Regions from separate parts of the Streptomyces sp. NPDC054770 genome, predicted to be linked through region 3. Evidence: riboswitches for the same ligand, from Rfam matches in the RefSeq annotation. Region 3 holds a riboswitch; each other region holds the start of a gene.

Region 1 (5,303 bases), on a different contig from region 3:
AGCAGACCGGGGCGGCGCAGCAGGAAGCGGAGCACCCGGCGGATCCCGGCGGGGCGGCCGGGTTCCGCGGGCGTTCCGTCCCCGACCGGCCGGGCGAGGCCGAGGGCGGCCTCGGCCTGGTCGTCGACAAGGCTCTGACTCATGCGAGGCTCGCCCTTCTCTCCGAGGCCACCACGATCCGCGGGTCCAGCAGCGGATAGACCAGGTCGACGAGCAGGTTCGTCGCCACGAAGATCAGCGCGCCGAACACCACCACCCCCTGGACCAGCGGGATGTCCTGGGTGGTGACCGCCTCCGCGGTCACCCGGCCCAGACCGTCGCGGGAGAACACCGTCTCCACCACCACCGAACCGGCGATCAGCTGCCCGACCAGCAGGCCGACGACCGTCAGCGCGGGCAGCGAGGCGTTCCGCAGCGCGTGCCGCAGATGCACCCGCCACCGGCCGGCGCCCTTGGCCCGCGCGGTCTCCACATAGGCCTGGTCCAGCGCGGTCAGCAGGCTCTTGGCCAGCACCTGGGCGACCTGCGCGCCGGTCGGCACCGCCAGTGTCAGGGCCGGCAGCACCAGGCCGCGCAGCCCGTCGTTGCCGAACGCCGGGAACCAGTGCAGCTTGAACGAGAACGCCTCGACCAGCAGCAGTCCCACCCAGAACGTCGGGACCGACACCCCCAACGGGGGCAGCGACAGCAGCAGTTGCCGCAGCCACCGCCGCGAGGTGTACGTCGCCGCCACCGCGAGCCCGCCGCCGAGGAGCACCGCCAGCAGCAGCGCCGCACCGGTCAGCTGGAGTGTCTGCGGCAGCGCGTCGGCCAGCGTGGCGGTCACCGGGCGGCCCGTGGAGACGGCGTCGCCGAAGTCCCCGCGCACCGCCCGGCCCAGATACTCGGCGTACTGGACCAGCACCGGCTTGTCGAAGCCGTACTCGTGCCGCAGCCTGGCGAGTTGGGCCGGATCCGTCTGACCCGAGTCCATTCCGGCCCCGGCCATCGCGGAGACCGGGTCACCGGGCAGGAAGTCCAGGACCAGGAACGACACGGTGTAGGCCGCCCACAGCACTCCGACCGCCTGCGCCAGCCTTTTGATCACATAGCGGCGCATCCGCTAGCCGATCCAGGTGTCGTGCAGCTGGACGCGGCTGCCGGAGTCGAATGTCAGGTCGTGCACCTTGTTCGAGACGCCGAGCTGGGTCTGGAGCTCCACCACCGGCACGTTGTACGCGTTCCGCACGATCAACCGCTGTGCCTCGGCGACCAGTTGTCTGCGCTTCGCGGTGTCCGGGGTCGCGGCCTGCGCGGCAAGGGCCGTGTCCAGCGAACTGGCGGGAAAGCGGTAGAAGTTGGCCAGCCGGGTGGAGAAGGAGCTGCGCAGGATGTCCGGGTCGGCGCGGGTCGCGTTCCCCCACACCACGTCGAAGTCACCCGACTGGAGCGTGGTGGCGAACTGGGTGACCGGGAGCTGCTTGAGCACCACGTCGATCCCGACGGCCTTGAGCTGCTGCTGGACCAGCTCCAGCGCGGGCTGGTTGGTGGCCGCGTTGGGGAACCAGGTGATGGTCAGGCTCAGCTTCTTGCCGGCTTTGGTGCGGATGCCGTCGCCGCTCGCCTGCCAACCGGCCTCGTCCAGCAGGGACTTGGCCTTGGCCGCGTCGAAGGCGAGGTCAGTGGAGAGGTCGGTGTAGTCGGGCGTGGTGTGCGCCAGGACGCTGGTCGCCGGCTGGGTGCCGGTGGGGAAGACGGTGTCGGCGATCTGCTTGCGGTCGACGGCGGCCAGGATCGCCTGGCGCACCTTCGCGTCCTTCAGCAGGGGCCGCGAGTTGTTCAGCCCCAGACCGAACACCACACCGGGGTTGGCCCGGTTCTGCAGGGCGACCTGGCCGCCCTTGAGCGCCGCCTCGTTGGCCTTGCCGACGCTGCTGATCACGTCCACCTGCCCGGACTGGAGGCTGCCGGCCCGCACCCCGGCCTCGGGCACGACCTTGAACACCAGCTTGTCCAGGTAGGCCTCGCCCTTCTTCGACCACAGCGAGGAGCCCCAGTCGTATCCGGTGCGCTTGTCCAGGGTGATCGACTGGTTCTGCACGTACTGCTTGAGCACGAACGGCCCGGACCCGACCACCCCGTCGCTGCACTTCTGCTGCGGGGTCTTCTTGACGCTCGCCGAGGACTCGATGCCCAGCGAGTGGGTCGAAGTCGCCTGCAGGAACTGGGCGTTGGGCTGCTTGAAGGTCACCTTGACGGTGAGCGGGTCGACCACGGTGGTGCTCTTGACGCCGCTCAGATAGCCCTCGGCGAGGGTGCCCAGGGCGCCGAGGTTCGGCACCGCGTCGAAGTTGTCCTTGACCACCTGCGCGGTCAGCTTCGACCCGTCGCTGAAGGTGACCCCCGGGCGCAGGTGGAAAGTGAACGTCGTCGCGTCGGCGCTGATGTCCCAGCTCTTGGCGAGCCACGGCACGATCTTGCCGGTCTTCGGGTCCTGGTCGGTCAGGGAGTCCACGATCTGGCGCACCGAGTAGATGGTCTCGTTGCTGGCGACCTGCTGCGGATCCACGCAGCCGGAGTCGGAGCCCACCGCGAAGGTCAGGGTGCCGCCGGACTTCGCCGGGCCGCTTTTGCCGCCGGAGCCGTCGTCGCCCGAACCGCACGCGGTCAGCAGGACGCTGGTGGTCAGGAGCGCGGCCAGGGGCGCCCATCGGGAGGGTCTGAAATCCGGGAGTGCAGTCACGGAGGGAGTTCTCCTACTCGTGTCACCCGGCACGGGGTGCCGGGCTACGGGGCAGCGAGGCACGGCCGTGCAGGGGCGTGCGGCCCCGGCCGGATCGGAACCGGCCGGGGTGGCGCTGTGCAGAGACAAGGGGGTGGCAGGCAGACGGCACCGGGAACCGGTGGCGCGGGGGAAGGGCGGCGCGAAGGGGCCGTGGCCGGTGACAGGGGGTCAACCGGCGGCAGCCGGGCCGGTCAGACCCGACAGAGGCAGCTGGTCGAGCGCTTCAGATCGATGTGGCGCCGACGCGAGAGCCGGGAGTACGCCGAGGCGTCGGCGAGGGAGACAGCCGGATCGTCGCTGTGCCGCATACCGGTCCTCCCTTCTCCGGCCCCGGTCACGGGGCCACGCGCTTGCGGGAGTCGTCGCTGACCCCGCCGGGCTTTCACCTGGAGCACCCCACCGCGTGGGAGGGTTGCCGGTCAACGAGCCAGGGCTTGACGCTGACACTCAATGCCGTTGGCGATCGTACGGACCGGTTTTGTCGTACGTCAATGCCGGGACGCATGGTGGACGCACCTTGTGCCGTGTGCTTTGATCCGGCCATGGAGACCGCAGGTCAGGCACGCACCGTGCGGCTGGACCCGTTCTGGGCGGGCCGCCGCGCCGATCAGTTCGACCAGACCTGTCGCTGACCACTCGCGCTCCCTTCACCCTTCTCCAGCCGCGCACACGCCGTCGCCGTGCGGCCGTTCCCGCCCCTGTGCGTCCCAACTCGTCGTGACTTGCCGGAAAGAGAGGCATGGCCGTCAACAGCACCGCTCCGACAGGGGCGTTCGCCGCGCTGCGGGTCCGTGACTACCGGATCTACTGGAGCACCGGCCTGGTGTCCAACATCGGCAGCGCCATGCAGGGCGTCGCGCTGGACTGGTTCGTCCTGACGCTCACCCACAGCGGAACCGCGCTCGGCTGGGTCGCCGGGCTGCAGTTCGCCCCCGTGCTGCTGTTCGGCCTGTGGGGTGGGGTCCTTGCCGACCGCCACGACCGCCGGACCCTGCTGCTGTGGACGCAGACGCTGTACGCGGGCCAGGCACTGCTCCTGACGGTCATCGTGTTCTCCGGCCATGCCGCGCTGTGGCTGCTGTACGTCCTGTCCTTCGGACTGGGCTGCGTGTTCACGGTGGAGAACCCGGCACGCCTGTCCTTCGTCACCGAGCTGGTCGGACGGGCACTGATCCCGAAGGCCGCGGGTCTGAACATCCTGTCCCTGAACGCCGCCCGCCTGATCGGTCCGGCGATCGCCGGTGTGCTGATCGGGGCGATCGGCACCGGCTGGGTCTTCGCCCTCAACGCGGTGTCCTTCACCGTCGTCCTCGCGGGTCTGCTTTCGATCCGGCCACGGGCGCGGGCGGCCCGGGAGACGCGCGCCGTCTCCCGGCCGCCGTGGACCGGGGCGGGCGCGGAGGGGCTGCGCTATGTGGCGGCCCGGCCCGAACTCGTCGGCGTGTTCACCGTCTTCGGCCTGACCGCCACCTTCGCGGTCAACTTCCCCACCACGCTGACCCTGTTCGCCGGGCGCGTCTTCGACGTCGGTTCCCGGGGACTCGGTCTCATGAACACCGCACTGGCCGTCGGCACCGTCGCCGGGACGGTCGCCGCGACCCGCGGTGTCTCGCCCCGGGTACGGACGGTCGTGGCCGGCGCGCTGCTGTTCGGCGGCTTCGAGGCACTGGCGGCGGTCATGCCCACGTACCCCGCCTTCCTCGCCCTGCTGCTGCCCGCCGGCTTCACGCTGATGACGCTGAACACGGCGGTGAGCGCCTTCGTCCAGTCGGAGGTGAGTGACGCCATGCGGGGCCGGGTGATGGCGGTCTACACGGTGATCTCCATGGGCGGCAGTCCGGTCGGTGCCCCCGTCATCGGCTGGGTCTCCCAGCACGCGGGGGTGCGCTGGGGGCTGGCCGTGGGCGCGGCCACCGCCGTGCTGGCCGCGCTCGGCGTGACGCTGTGGCTGACGCGGAGATCACGCTCGACGCCGGCCCCGGCTGCGTCTGCCGCGTCGCCCGTGGCGGCCGCGTCGGTCGTACCGCCCGTGTCGGTCGTACCGCCCGTGTCGGTCGTACCGCCCGTGTCGGTCGTACCGCCCGTGTCGACCCTGCCTCCCGTACCGCCCGGCTTCCGGTCCGCGTCGACGTCCGCGGCGGCGCCGGCCGGCTGCCCGCCCGCCACCGATCACCAGCCGTCACGCGAACCGTCCACCGACGGAAGGCCCCATGACTGACCGTCACACCAGGACGCGTTCGTGGACGTCGCCCGCCGCGTCCTCGGCCTGTACGCACGCGTGCTGGACGTGCCCGCGGAGACCTTCCCGCTCGGCGACGACGTCTACACGACAACGGTCGTCAACAACTACCCCAAGTGGCCGTACGACGGCGTCTCCGACGACGAGAAGCTTCTCCTCCTGGAACACGCCGACAGCTCCGCGCTCACCGTGCTCCACCAGGAGGGCGACTACGCGGGCCTGCAGAGCCGGCGTCCCGACGGTACCCCGGACGGCAGGCTGCGCCCCGGACGGCACCGCGTGGTGACCGGCGGCACGGTG
Region 2 (5,303 bases), on a different contig from region 3:
GACGAGCCCGTCGGTCCTGCCTTCTGGGAGCGCGGATGAGCACTAACGAGAACTCTGAGTCCCGCGAGCGCGGGAAGGCACCGGCCGGCGAGCGCGTCGCCGACTGGGCCGACGGACGGCTCGGGATCTACTCCCTGGCCAAGTCCAACATGCGCAAGATCTTCCCCGACCACTGGTCGTTCATGTTGGGCGAAGTGTGCCTGTACAGCTTCATCATCATCATCCTGACGGGTGTGTATCTGACGCTGTTCTTCCACCCGTCGATGAACGAGGTGGTGTACCACGGCAGCTACGTCCCGCTGCAGGGACAGATGATGTCCGAGGCGTTCAACTCGACCCTGCACATCTCCTTCGACGTGCGCGGTGGTCTGCTCATCCGGCAGATCCACCACTGGGCCGCGCTGATCTTCCTCGCCGGCATGTTCGTGCACATGATGCGCGTGTTCTTCACCGGCGCGTTCCGCAAGCCGCGTGAGATCAACTGGCTGTTCGGCTTCCTGCTGTTCGTCCTGGGCATGTTCACCGGCTTCACCGGTTACTCGCTCCCGGACGACCTGCTCTCCGGCACCGGTGTCCGCTTCACCGAGGGCGCGATCCTGTCCATGCCGATCGTCGGCACGTACATCTCGTTCTTCCTCTTCGGCGGGCAGTTCCCCGGCCACGACTTCGTCGCCCGGTTCTACTCGATCCACATCCTGCTGCTGCCGGGCATCATGCTCGGCCTGGTGGTGGGCCACCTGATCCTGGTCTTCTACCACAAGCACACGCAGTTCGCGGGTCCCGGAAAGTCCGAGAAGAACGTCGTCGGCATGCCGCTGCTGCCGGTCTACATGGCCAAGGCCGGAGGCTTCTTCTTCCTGGTCTTCGGTGTCATCGCGGCCATCGCGGCGACCACCCAGATCAACCCGATCTGGGCCATGGGCCCCTACCGTCCGGACCAGGTGTCCACCGGCGCCCAGCCCGACTGGTACATGGGCTTCGCCGAGGGTCTGATCCGCTACATGCCCGGCTGGGAGATCAACTTCTGGGGCCACACCCTGGTCCTGGGCGTCTTCATCCCACTGGTCCTGTTCGGGCTCGTGCTGGGCGCGATCGCGCTCTACCCGTTCATCGAGTCCTGGGTCACCGGCGACAAGAGCGAGCACCACATCCTGGACCGCCCGCGCAACGCCCCGACCCGTACCGGGTTCGGTGTCGCCTGGGTGACCGTGTACATGGTGGGCCTGATCGGTGGTGGCAACGACCTCATCGCCACCCACTTCCACCTGTCGATCAACGACGTGACCTGGTTCGTCCGGATCTTCTTCTTCGCCGGACCCGTGATCGCGTTCATCGCGACCAAGCGCATCTGCCTCGGCCTCCAGCGCCGCGACCGCGAAAAGGTGCTGCACGGCCGCGAGACCGGCATCATCAAGCGGCTGCCGCACGGTGAGTTCATCGAGGTCCACGAGCCGCTCTCGCAGGAGCAGCTGCACACCCTCACGGCGCACCACCAGTACGAGCCGGCCCAGGTCGGCCCGGCGGTCGACGAGAACGGTGTCGAGCGCAAGATCAAGGGCTCCGAGAAGCTCCGCGCCAAGCTGAGCAACGCCTACTACGGCGAGGACAACCAGATCCCGAAGCCCACCGTCGAGGAGTACAAGGAGATCACGAGCGGCCACGGCCACCACTGATCGAAGGCGTCGCCACGCCACAGCCGAAGGGCCCCCGTCCGGTGTACGGACGGGGGCCCTTTGCGGTGCCCGGAGCTGGATAGGGTGGGCCCTGGGAAAACCGGTTAATTCGCGTACGGCGAATTCGACGACGATGACGACGATCAGGAGCGGCCTTATGAGCGCTGTGACCCCCGCTGGAGGCGACATCGCGGCGGGCCGTTCCTGGCCCGAGGTACTGAACGCGCTGCTGTACGGCCAGGACCAGAGCGCCGACGCGACCGCCTGGGCGATGGACCAGATCATGCGCGGCCAGGCGACCGACGCCCAGATCGCGGGCTTCGTCGTCGCCCTGCGGGCGAAGGGCGAGACGGTCGAGGAGATCAACGGTCTCGTCCGCACGATGTACGACCACGCCAACGTCATCGAGGTGCCGGGCCGCACGGTCGACATCGTCGGCACCGGCGGGGACGGCGCGAAGACGGTCAACATCTCCACGATGTCGGCGCTGGTGGTGGCCGGCACCGGGGCGAAGGTCGTCAAGCACGGCAACCGCGCGGCCTCCTCCGCGTCCGGGGCCTCGGACGTCCTGGAGAAGCTCGGCGTCAACCTCGACCTGACCCCGCAGCGGGTCGCCGAGGTCGCCGAGGAGGCCGGCATCACCTTCTGCTTCGCCATCAAGTTCCACCCGGCGCTGCGCTACGCGGGCGCCGCGCGCGGCCAGCTGGGCATCCGCACGGTCTTCAACATCCTCGGCCCGCTGACCAACCCCGCGCGGGTGCGCGCCCAGGCCGTGGGCGTCGCGGACCCGCGCATGGCCCCGGTCGTGGCGGGCGTCTTCGCGGAACGCGGCAACTCCTCCCTGGTCTTCCGCGGCGACGACGGCCTCGACGAACTCACGACGACGGCCACGTCCCACGTCTGGATCGTCCGCGACGGCAAGGTCACGGAGGAGACCTTCGACCCCCGCGACGCCGGCATCGACCTGGTCCCCGTGGAGGCGCTGCGGGGCGGCGACCCGTCGTACAACGCGGAGGTCGCCCGCCGCCTCCTGGACGGCGAGCCGGGCCCGGTACGGGACGCGGTCCTGCTGAACTCGGCGGCGGCCCTGGTGGCCCTTGACCCCGGCACGGGGACCCTGGCCGAACAGCTCCGGACGGGCATGGCCAAGGCGGCGGAGTCGATCGACTCGGGCGCCGCCAAGCGGGCGCTGGAGCGCTGGGCGGCGGCGACGAACAGGTAGGGGCCGCGGTCGGCGGGCTCAGGCACGGTACGGCACCGCCGGACTACGCCGTCGTGGCCGATCGCCGTTGCGGCGGAAAGAGGAGTCCGGCGTCGGTGCCGATGAATTCGGACCGGCATCACCTTCTTCTCCGCCGCAACGGCGAGCAACAACACCGGCCTTCCCGGCGGTGCCCCACTTCGCGCGGGAGCCGTCGCCGCTTCCTCTTTCCGTCGCGTCCTCTGCCGGTCTCTTCCGTTGGGCGGTCGTGATTTTCCGCCGCAACGGCGCGCAACCGCACACGGCCTTCCCGGCGGTGCCGAGCCGGCGTCGGTTTCTGGCGGTGTTCCGTCATCCGGACAGGAGTTGCGCGGCGGCGATCACTTCACTTACGTTTCTTCCCAGGTCATGAGTGACAGTCATGAGGCCCCGGCCGACTGTCCGGCAACCCTCCGTCCGTGGCGGGGTGCCCCGGGTGAAGACCAGGTCGTAGGCAGCGAGGTCTACGGCAAGCGCGGACCCCTCACGCTTCTTCGAGCAGGCACAGCCCAGGGGTCCTGGTCGTCGAGGGAGTCCTCTGTGAGCAAGCGAATGCGATAGGGCGTCGAGCCCCGCCTCCGCACACCCCTTTCACCTTTCCCCGTGCCGTCGACGCACCGTCCGTCCGGCCCGGCGATTTCGCTCAGCTCTCACAGGAGTTCGCCATGTCTGTCACCACCGCTGCCGCCGCCCAGTCCCTTTGTGCCCCACTGCCCGTTCTGGGCCGGGATGTCACCGTCCCGCTCGTCACCGGCGGCGAGGTCACCTACGCCGCCCTCGACTACGCGGCCAGCGCCCCCGCCCTCCAGCGGGTCTGGGACGACGTGGCGGCGTACGCGCCCTACTACGGCAGCGTCCACCGCGGTGCCGGCTACCTCTCCCAGCTGTCGACCGACCTCTTCGAGAACGCCCGGAACACCGTCGCCGAGTTCCTCGACTGCCGCCCCGACGACCAGCTGATCTTCACCCGCTCCACCACCGACTCCCTCAACCTGCTCGCCGCCGCCGTCCCCGCCGACTGCCAGGTCTTCGTCTTCGAGACCGAGCACCACGCGAGCCTGCTCCCCTGGAAGGACGCCCGGGTCACCTACCTCAACGCGCCCCGCACCCCGCGGCAGGCCGTCGAGACCCTGGAGCGTGCTCTCGCCGACCGCGACCCCTACGGCCCGGCCCTGGTCTGCGTCACCGGCGCCTCCAACGTCACCGGCGAGCTGTGGCCGGTACGGGAGCTGGCGGCCGCCGCGCACGCGCACGGTGCCCGGATCGTCCTGGACGCCGCCCAGCTGGCCCCGCACCACCCCGTGTCCGTCCGGGACCTGGACGTCGACTGGGTCGCCTTCTCCGGCCACAAGCTCTACGCCCCCTTCGGCTCCGGCGTCCTGGCCGGCCGCGCCGACTGGCTGCAGGCCGCCGAGCCCTACCTCGCGGGCGGCGGCGCCAGCCGCAAGGTCACCCGGCGGGAGGACGGGGGAGTGGCCGTGGAGTGGCACGAGAGCGCGGCGCGGCACGAGGCGGGCTCCCCGAACGTCATCGGCGCCTACTCCATCGCCTCCGCCTGCAAGGCGCTCACCGAGGCCGGCTTCGACACCCTGGTCGCCCGCGAGCAGCACCTGATCGAGAAGGTGCGGGCCGGGCTGGCCGAGGTTCCCGAGGTCCGGGTCCTCTCCCTCTTCGGCGACGACGCCCCGCGCGTCGGAGTGATCAGCTTCGTGGTCGACGGCTGGAACAGCTCCCACTTCGCCGCCGCCCTCTCCGCCGAGTACGGCATCGGCGTCCGCGACGGCCTCTTCTGTGCCCACCCGCTGGTCAGGACCCTGCTGGGCTCCGACCCGCAGACCCAGGGCGAGTGCGGGGCGCCGGAGGCGGCACCGGGCGAGAAGTCCCTGAACGCCATCCGGGTGAGCTTCGGCGCGGGCACGCCGGACGAGCACGTGGAGCGCTTCGTGACGGCGGTGCGGGAACTGGTGACCGACGGCGCGAAGTGGTCGTACCGCACGGAGGACGGCCGCTGTGTCCCGGCGGTGAGCTGACCCACCCGCGGGGGGGTGTCGGCAGGACCACCCCCGGGTCCGGTGTCCAGGCCCAGCGACGGGAAGCGTCGTGAACGCCAGGATTCAGGTAGTCGGCAACGGGCCGACGAGGAATCCGACACCGGGAACCGGGGGACACACCCATGAACGAGACCCTCGCGAGGCGCCTGACCGGCCTCGCCGCCATCACCGCCGCGGCCGCCTTCATCGTCGACGTACCGCTCTACTTCGTCTACTCCGGTTCGCCGCCGGACTCGAACGTCCTGACCAGGTTGCTGCTCCAGATCGTCGGACTGGCGTTCGTCGTCGTGTTCGTGACGGCCTTCCGTGAACTGGTCAAACGGGCCGACCCGGCCCGCG
Region 3 (5,303 bases):
ATGACGAGGGTGGTGCCGCTGGTCGCCAGGTCCTTGATGACGGCGAGGACCTCACCGACGAGTTCGGGGTCCAGGGCGGAGGTGGGCTCGTCGAAGAGGATCACGCCGGGGCGCAGGGCGAGGGCGCGGGCGATGGCGACGCGCTGCTGCTGGCCGCCGGAGAGCTGCCGGGGGTAGGCGCCGACGCGCTCGCCGAGGCCGACCCGTTCCAGGAGTTCCTTGGCCAGGGCCTGGGCCTCGGGCTTGGTGAGCTTTCCGGTGGCGACCGGGGCGGCGGCCACGTTGTCCAGCACGGTCAGGTGCGGGAAGAGGTTGAAGTTCTGGAAGACGAAGCCGATCCGGCTGCGCTGGGCCAGGATGGCGCGCTCGCTCAGCTCCTTCAGCCGGTCGCCCTGCCGCTTCACGCCGATCGGCTCGCCGTTGACGCTGACGTGGCCGATCTCGGGCTTCTCCAGGTGGTTGACGACCCGCAGCAGGGTGGACTTGCCGGAGCCGGACGGGCCCAGGATGACGGTGACCTCGCCGGGACGGATGGTCAGGTCGATGCCGTCCAGGACGCGGTGGGCGCCGTACCACTTGTGGACGTCGTGGATCTCCAGGGCGGCGGGGGCCGTCTCCAGAGTGTCGGTGCTGCTCATACGGCGGTCTCCCGGCGGATGCGGGCGCGCAGGTCGGTGAGGCCGGTGCGCAGCTTCTGGAGGGGCGTCGGCGGCAGCGTGCGGGTGGCGCCGCGGGCGTAGTACCGCTCGACGTAGAACTGGATCACGGAGACGACGCTGGTCAGGATCAGGTACCAGACGGTGACCACCAGGAGCAGCGGCACGATGTCGCCCGGGTAGGTGGAGCCCATGGTCTGCGCGGTGCCGAAGAGGTCGAGCAGCGAGACGTAGAAGACCAGCGAGGTGCTCTTGATCAGGCCGATGAGCTGGTTGACGTAGTTCGGGGTGATCGACCGCAGCGCCTGCGGGAACACGATCCGGCGGAACTGGTAGCCCTTGGGCAGGCCGAGCGCGGCGGCCGCCTCGTGCTGGCCCTGGTCCACGGAGAGGATGCCGCCGCGGACCACCTCGGCCGCGTAGGCGGCCTCGTTGAGGCTGAGGCCGATGACGGCGACCACCATGTCGGTGGCGAGCTTCGACTCGTCGAAGGAGAAGAAGGCCGGTCCGAAGGGGACGCCGATGCTCAACGTCTTGTACAGGGCGCTGAAGTTGTAGAGGAACAGCAAGACCACGATGAGCGGGATGGAGCGCAGCGCCCATACGTAGGTCCAGCTGACCGCGCGCAGCACCGGGCTCTTGGAGAGCCGGGCCAGGGCGAGCAGGATGCCGCCGAGGAGGCCCAACACCGCGCTGTAGGCGGCGACTTCGAGGGTGATGACCAGCCCGTCGAGGATGGTCGGCCGCAGGAACCAGTAGCCGAAGCGGTCCCACTGGTAGAAGGGGTTGGACACCAGTCCGTGCACGAACTGGACGGCCAGGACCAGGACGACGGCGGTGGCGATCCACCGTCCCGGCCTGCGCAGTGGCAGAACTCGCTGTGCGGCGAGGGGTCTTGACGGTTCGTCGGCGGCGGGGGGTGCCTCGGGGGCGATCGTGGCGCCTGGGGGTTCACTCATGGCGGGCTCCGGCGGAGTCGGACACCCACGTGTCCCACGGCGGGGGCCGCGCACCGTACCGTGTTCGGGCACGGCACGGTGCGCGGGGGCGCGCGGGACACGGGGCTGGGCGGACGGCGGCACACCGGGCGGCCGGTGTTTCGACGGGGACGCTGGGGTGCGAAGCTGCGGGAGATCGGCGGAAAGGCCTGGTCAGACCCGACAGCGGGCACAGCCCGGTGCGGTACACGCGCTACACAGGGCGCTGTTGACACGGAGCAGATCGACGGCGCGGTCGGCGACGAGCGGGCTCGGGTACGGGCGTACGCAGCCCACGGCGCGGCGCTGGGCCGTCCTGGAAGCTGCGTACATGTCCGTCACCTGTCACTGTCGAGCCGGCCCCGGGGGCCTCGCGCTTACCGAATCGTCGCTTGCCGAAACGTCGTCGGTCCGGTCGTCACCTGGGGCACCCCACCGCGATGCGAGGGTTGCCGGTCAGCAAGCCAGGGCTTGACGCTGACGCTCTTGACCGTTCTGGTCCGTAAGTAACGCAGTTGCCCGAACGAATGTCAACGCCTGTCCGACTGGCGGGACGGTTCGGGCCGCTCTCACCTGCGCGGAACGCCGGGAGCGTCCGCTGCGTGGCCCGCCCAGTCCAGGATCTGGACGGCCGCGCCGGCGGCTTCCAGGCCCTGGCAACGGCCGTGGTGACGGCGGGCGATGCCGTCGAGGTCGAGGTGGGCACCGAAGGCCGGGTGGGCCGCCAGCCGCCGGGCGTAGGCCCACAGCACCGGGTGGCCGGCGATGGCGTGCACGGCGGTGGCGTCCAGGTGGTTGCGGTGCACGGTGTCGAGTTGCACCAGGGTCACCCACAACTCGATGTCCGCGGCGGTGAGTTGACCGCCGACCAGGAACTCCACCCCGGTCAGCCGGCGTTCCAGGTCGGCCAGGGCGGCGAGCAGCACCGCCAGCGCCTTTGGGTCGCCGCCCTCGCGGCCGGCCCGCTGGGCGGCCTGCTCGATGTCCTCGGCGCACAGCCGCTCGACGGCCTCGATCTCGGCCTCGGCGCCGCACGGGTAGAGCCGGGCGACGCCGTCCCCGAAGTGCCGGTCCAGGTCGCGCAGGATGTCCCGGCTGTGGGTGCTGACGATACGGCCGGACCAGTCGTCGCTGAAGACCGGCGCGAGGGCCGGTCCCGAGTAGTGGTGGGCGCTGGCCTCGTACAGCGGGCGCAGTGCCGGGTGGCTGCCGTCGGGACAGTCCGGGACGGCGGGGAGGAAGGTGACCGGACAACAGTCGTCCAGGGCCAGCAGGCTGTGGCCGACGGCGATCCGGAGGCCGTCCGGACACGCGGTGGACAGGTGCAGCCGGTAGCGGCGCGGCACGGCGTAGTGACCGCTGCGCGCGTCCCGGCCGATGCGGCCACGGAAGGCGGGGGCGGTGCGGACGGACGGCACGGCGGCGAGTGGAGTGATGGACATGCGTCTCCCCGGGGGCGGGCGGGCGCGCGGACGTACGCGCGGCGGAAGCGTTCGTCGGTGGGTGCTCGGCGAGCTCTGGTGAGTCCTGACGGATGGGCGCTCAGCCTCTGCGGCCGGTGGCGCCGCACATCCGCAGCAGGTCGAGGTGGCGGCGGGAGGTGAGCAGGGGGCCGGCCCAGGGCGCGGGGCTCTCGCGGCGCTGTCTGCCGGTGAGCGTGCGCAGGCGACCCATCTTTCCCTACCTTTTCACTAGGATTCTCTTCTGGAGTGTCGATCCGCCTCCGCCCGGCGTCAAGAGGGCGTCCACGCCTGGGACGCCCGGCCCCGGCCCGGCCCGGCCCCAGCCACGCCCAGGCCCCGACTTGCCGCCGGACGGAAGGGGCGGTGCCCTGGGGGACGGGGGGCCGAGTGACAGGAGCCGGAGCCGATGACCGAGCCCCCGGGTCCCGGGCCCGTGCCCGGCGCGGTGCCCGAGACCTTCGCGTTCCGCTGCGGGCGGTGCGGGCACGGCTGGGAGGCCACCTTCCAGGCGGTGTTCTTCACCGACCCGGTCGCCGATCCGGACCTGCAGAGCACCCTGGAGTACGTCGACGAGGCCGGCCGGGCCGTACCGTCGCCGCTCACGGACGCGGTGTGCCCGCGCTGCGGCAGCCGGCGGGTGCGGATCACGGCGACCGGATCCTGACGCTCACCCGAATGGCACGCGCGGGTGGTCGGCGCCGGTGGCCGGTGGTGGCGTGGAGGGACGTACCGCGTTCCCGAGGAGGCAGTCGCGATGACCCGTCCGTCCCGACCCGCGCGTGTTATCGCCACGGCCCTGGCCGCGGGGACCCTGTTCGCCACGGCGGCATGCACGGACGGCAGCGGCTCCCCCGAGGCCGCGCCCGTCTCCCCCGCCGCCGAACGCTCCCCGTCCCCGTCGCGCACCCCTACCCTCACCGGTGCCGGGGCCCAGGCCGCGCTGATCACACCGGCCGACATCGAGGACGACTGGCAACTGGCCAACGACGCCGCCACCTGGCGCAACCAGATGCTGGTCGGCAAGGTCGACGTCGCCGAGTTCCTCAGCGCCAAGTCCGACGCCGCCGACTGCCAGCGGCTGCTGGACAGCCTCTACTCCGACACCCTGCTGGGCCGCGCCACCGGCGCCTCCGGGCTGCGCGGCTTCACCTCGCAGGACTCCCGGCTGCTGTACCAGGTCGGGGACTACGGCCAGGCCCAGATGGACGCCACCATCGGCTGGCTGAAGGGCCTCCCGGAGAAGTGCAACCAGTTCACCGCCACCGCCTCGGACGGCAGCAAGCGGACCGTGCAGGTCGTCGAGTACAAGGAACCGCCCAAGGTGGCCGACGCGCTGGCGGCGCTCACGGTCACCGTCCAGGGCACCTCCAACGGGCAGCCCGCCACGACCACCCTGGACGTCGCGGCGATGCGCGTCGGCGCCTCCGGGGCGGCGGTCACCAACGGCGGCCTGTCCGGCGTCGACCACGACAGCACCGCCCTGGCCGTCCAGAACGGCGCCCAGCGCCTCAAGGACGTGCTGTCCGGCAAGACCCCGGCACCGCTGCCGAGCCAGTTCGACTAGTTTTCCGGCCGCGGGGCTCGACTAGGGGCTGTCCGGCGGATCATGCCGCAGACGCGGGGTCTGGCACGCCCACCGGAACTGAACAGTCACCGCTGCTTTCCTGCGACTTGATCCGCCGGACAGCCCCTAGTGGGGCATCGGCTCCCCGGGGTTGTCCTGGGTGGTGCCGGGCTCTCCGTTGTCGCGGTGCCATGCGACGACGAGTTCGTCGCGGGTGCCGAAGCGGACCAGGTGCCGGCCGACCACGCCTTCCAGGAGTTCGAGGTTCTCGGGGTCCGTCTCCACGGTGAGCAGCAGCGCGCCGTCGGTCGCGGTGAGGGTGCCGGTGCCGTTCTGGAAGACGATGGCACCGGTGCCGGTCTCCTCGTCCCAGGTGGTCTGCGAGCGGCGGCCGAGATGCGAGGCGAGCTGCTTGGCGTAGCGGGCGGGCCGGTCGGTGGGGACGCGGGCTTCGGAGCGGGCCATCTGGGACTCCCGGTGCTGCGGGGCGGGCATACGGTGACGGGCTCACGCTACGTCCGGGCGGGGGGTGCGGCGCCGTACCGGGGGCCGCAAGCTATGCATGCCGGTCGCGTCACCTGACGCCGCCCCGGGATGGCCCAGACCATTCCACACATAGGCCCCAAGCGGCACGCCCGTCTTG

What was found. A riboswitch is a leader RNA that binds a small molecule or an ion and turns the genes downstream of it on or off. The one in region 3 is predicted to bind S-adenosylmethionine.
Region 1: it holds a riboswitch for S-adenosylmethionine, as region 3 does, so the genes downstream of both, ACWGKQ_RS29615 (putative leader peptide) here and ACWGKQ_RS49035 (amino acid ABC transporter permease) in region 3, are expected to answer to the same signal.
Region 2: it holds a riboswitch for S-adenosylmethionine, as region 3 does, so the genes downstream of both, ACWGKQ_RS43720 (aminotransferase class V-fold PLP-dependent enzyme) here and ACWGKQ_RS49035 (amino acid ABC transporter permease) in region 3, are expected to answer to the same signal.

The regions. Positions count from the first base shown of each region.
Region 1 is NZ_JBSHBL010000039.1:33,424-38,726, reverse strand. Features, by position in the region: gene ACWGKQ_RS29630 (ABC transporter permease) at 1-143, opposite strand, end outside; gene ACWGKQ_RS29625 (ABC transporter permease) at 140-1,099, opposite strand; gene ACWGKQ_RS29620 (ABC transporter substrate-binding protein) at 1,103-2,722, opposite strand; gene ACWGKQ_RS29615 (putative leader peptide) at 2,956-3,072, opposite strand; SAM riboswitch class IV at 3,106-3,219, opposite strand; gene ACWGKQ_RS29610 (MFS transporter) at 3,504-4,982, shown strand.
Region 2 is NZ_JBSHBL010000087.1:12,942-18,244, forward strand. Features, by position in the region: gene qcrA (cytochrome bc1 complex Rieske iron-sulfur subunit) at 1-39, shown strand, start outside; gene qcrB (cytochrome bc1 complex cytochrome b subunit) at 36-1,673, shown strand; gene trpD (anthranilate phosphoribosyltransferase) at 1,831-2,895, shown strand; SAM riboswitch class IV at 3,279-3,395, shown strand; gene ACWGKQ_RS43720 (aminotransferase class V-fold PLP-dependent enzyme) at 3,579-4,943, shown strand; gene ACWGKQ_RS43725 (hypothetical protein) at 5,087-5,303, shown strand, end outside.
Region 3 is NZ_JBSHBL010000123.1:16,462-21,764, forward strand. Features, by position in the region: gene ACWGKQ_RS49030 (amino acid ABC transporter ATP-binding protein) at 1-638, opposite strand, end outside; gene ACWGKQ_RS49035 (amino acid ABC transporter permease) at 635-1,615, opposite strand; SAM riboswitch class IV at 2,002-2,125, opposite strand; gene ACWGKQ_RS49040 (glutathione S-transferase C-terminal domain-containing protein) at 2,203-3,075, opposite strand; gene ACWGKQ_RS49045 (hypothetical protein) at 3,176-3,307, opposite strand; gene ACWGKQ_RS49050 (hypothetical protein) at 3,503-3,760, shown strand; gene ACWGKQ_RS49055 (hypothetical protein) at 3,851-4,660, shown strand; gene ACWGKQ_RS49060 (DUF2218 domain-containing protein) at 4,787-5,125, opposite strand.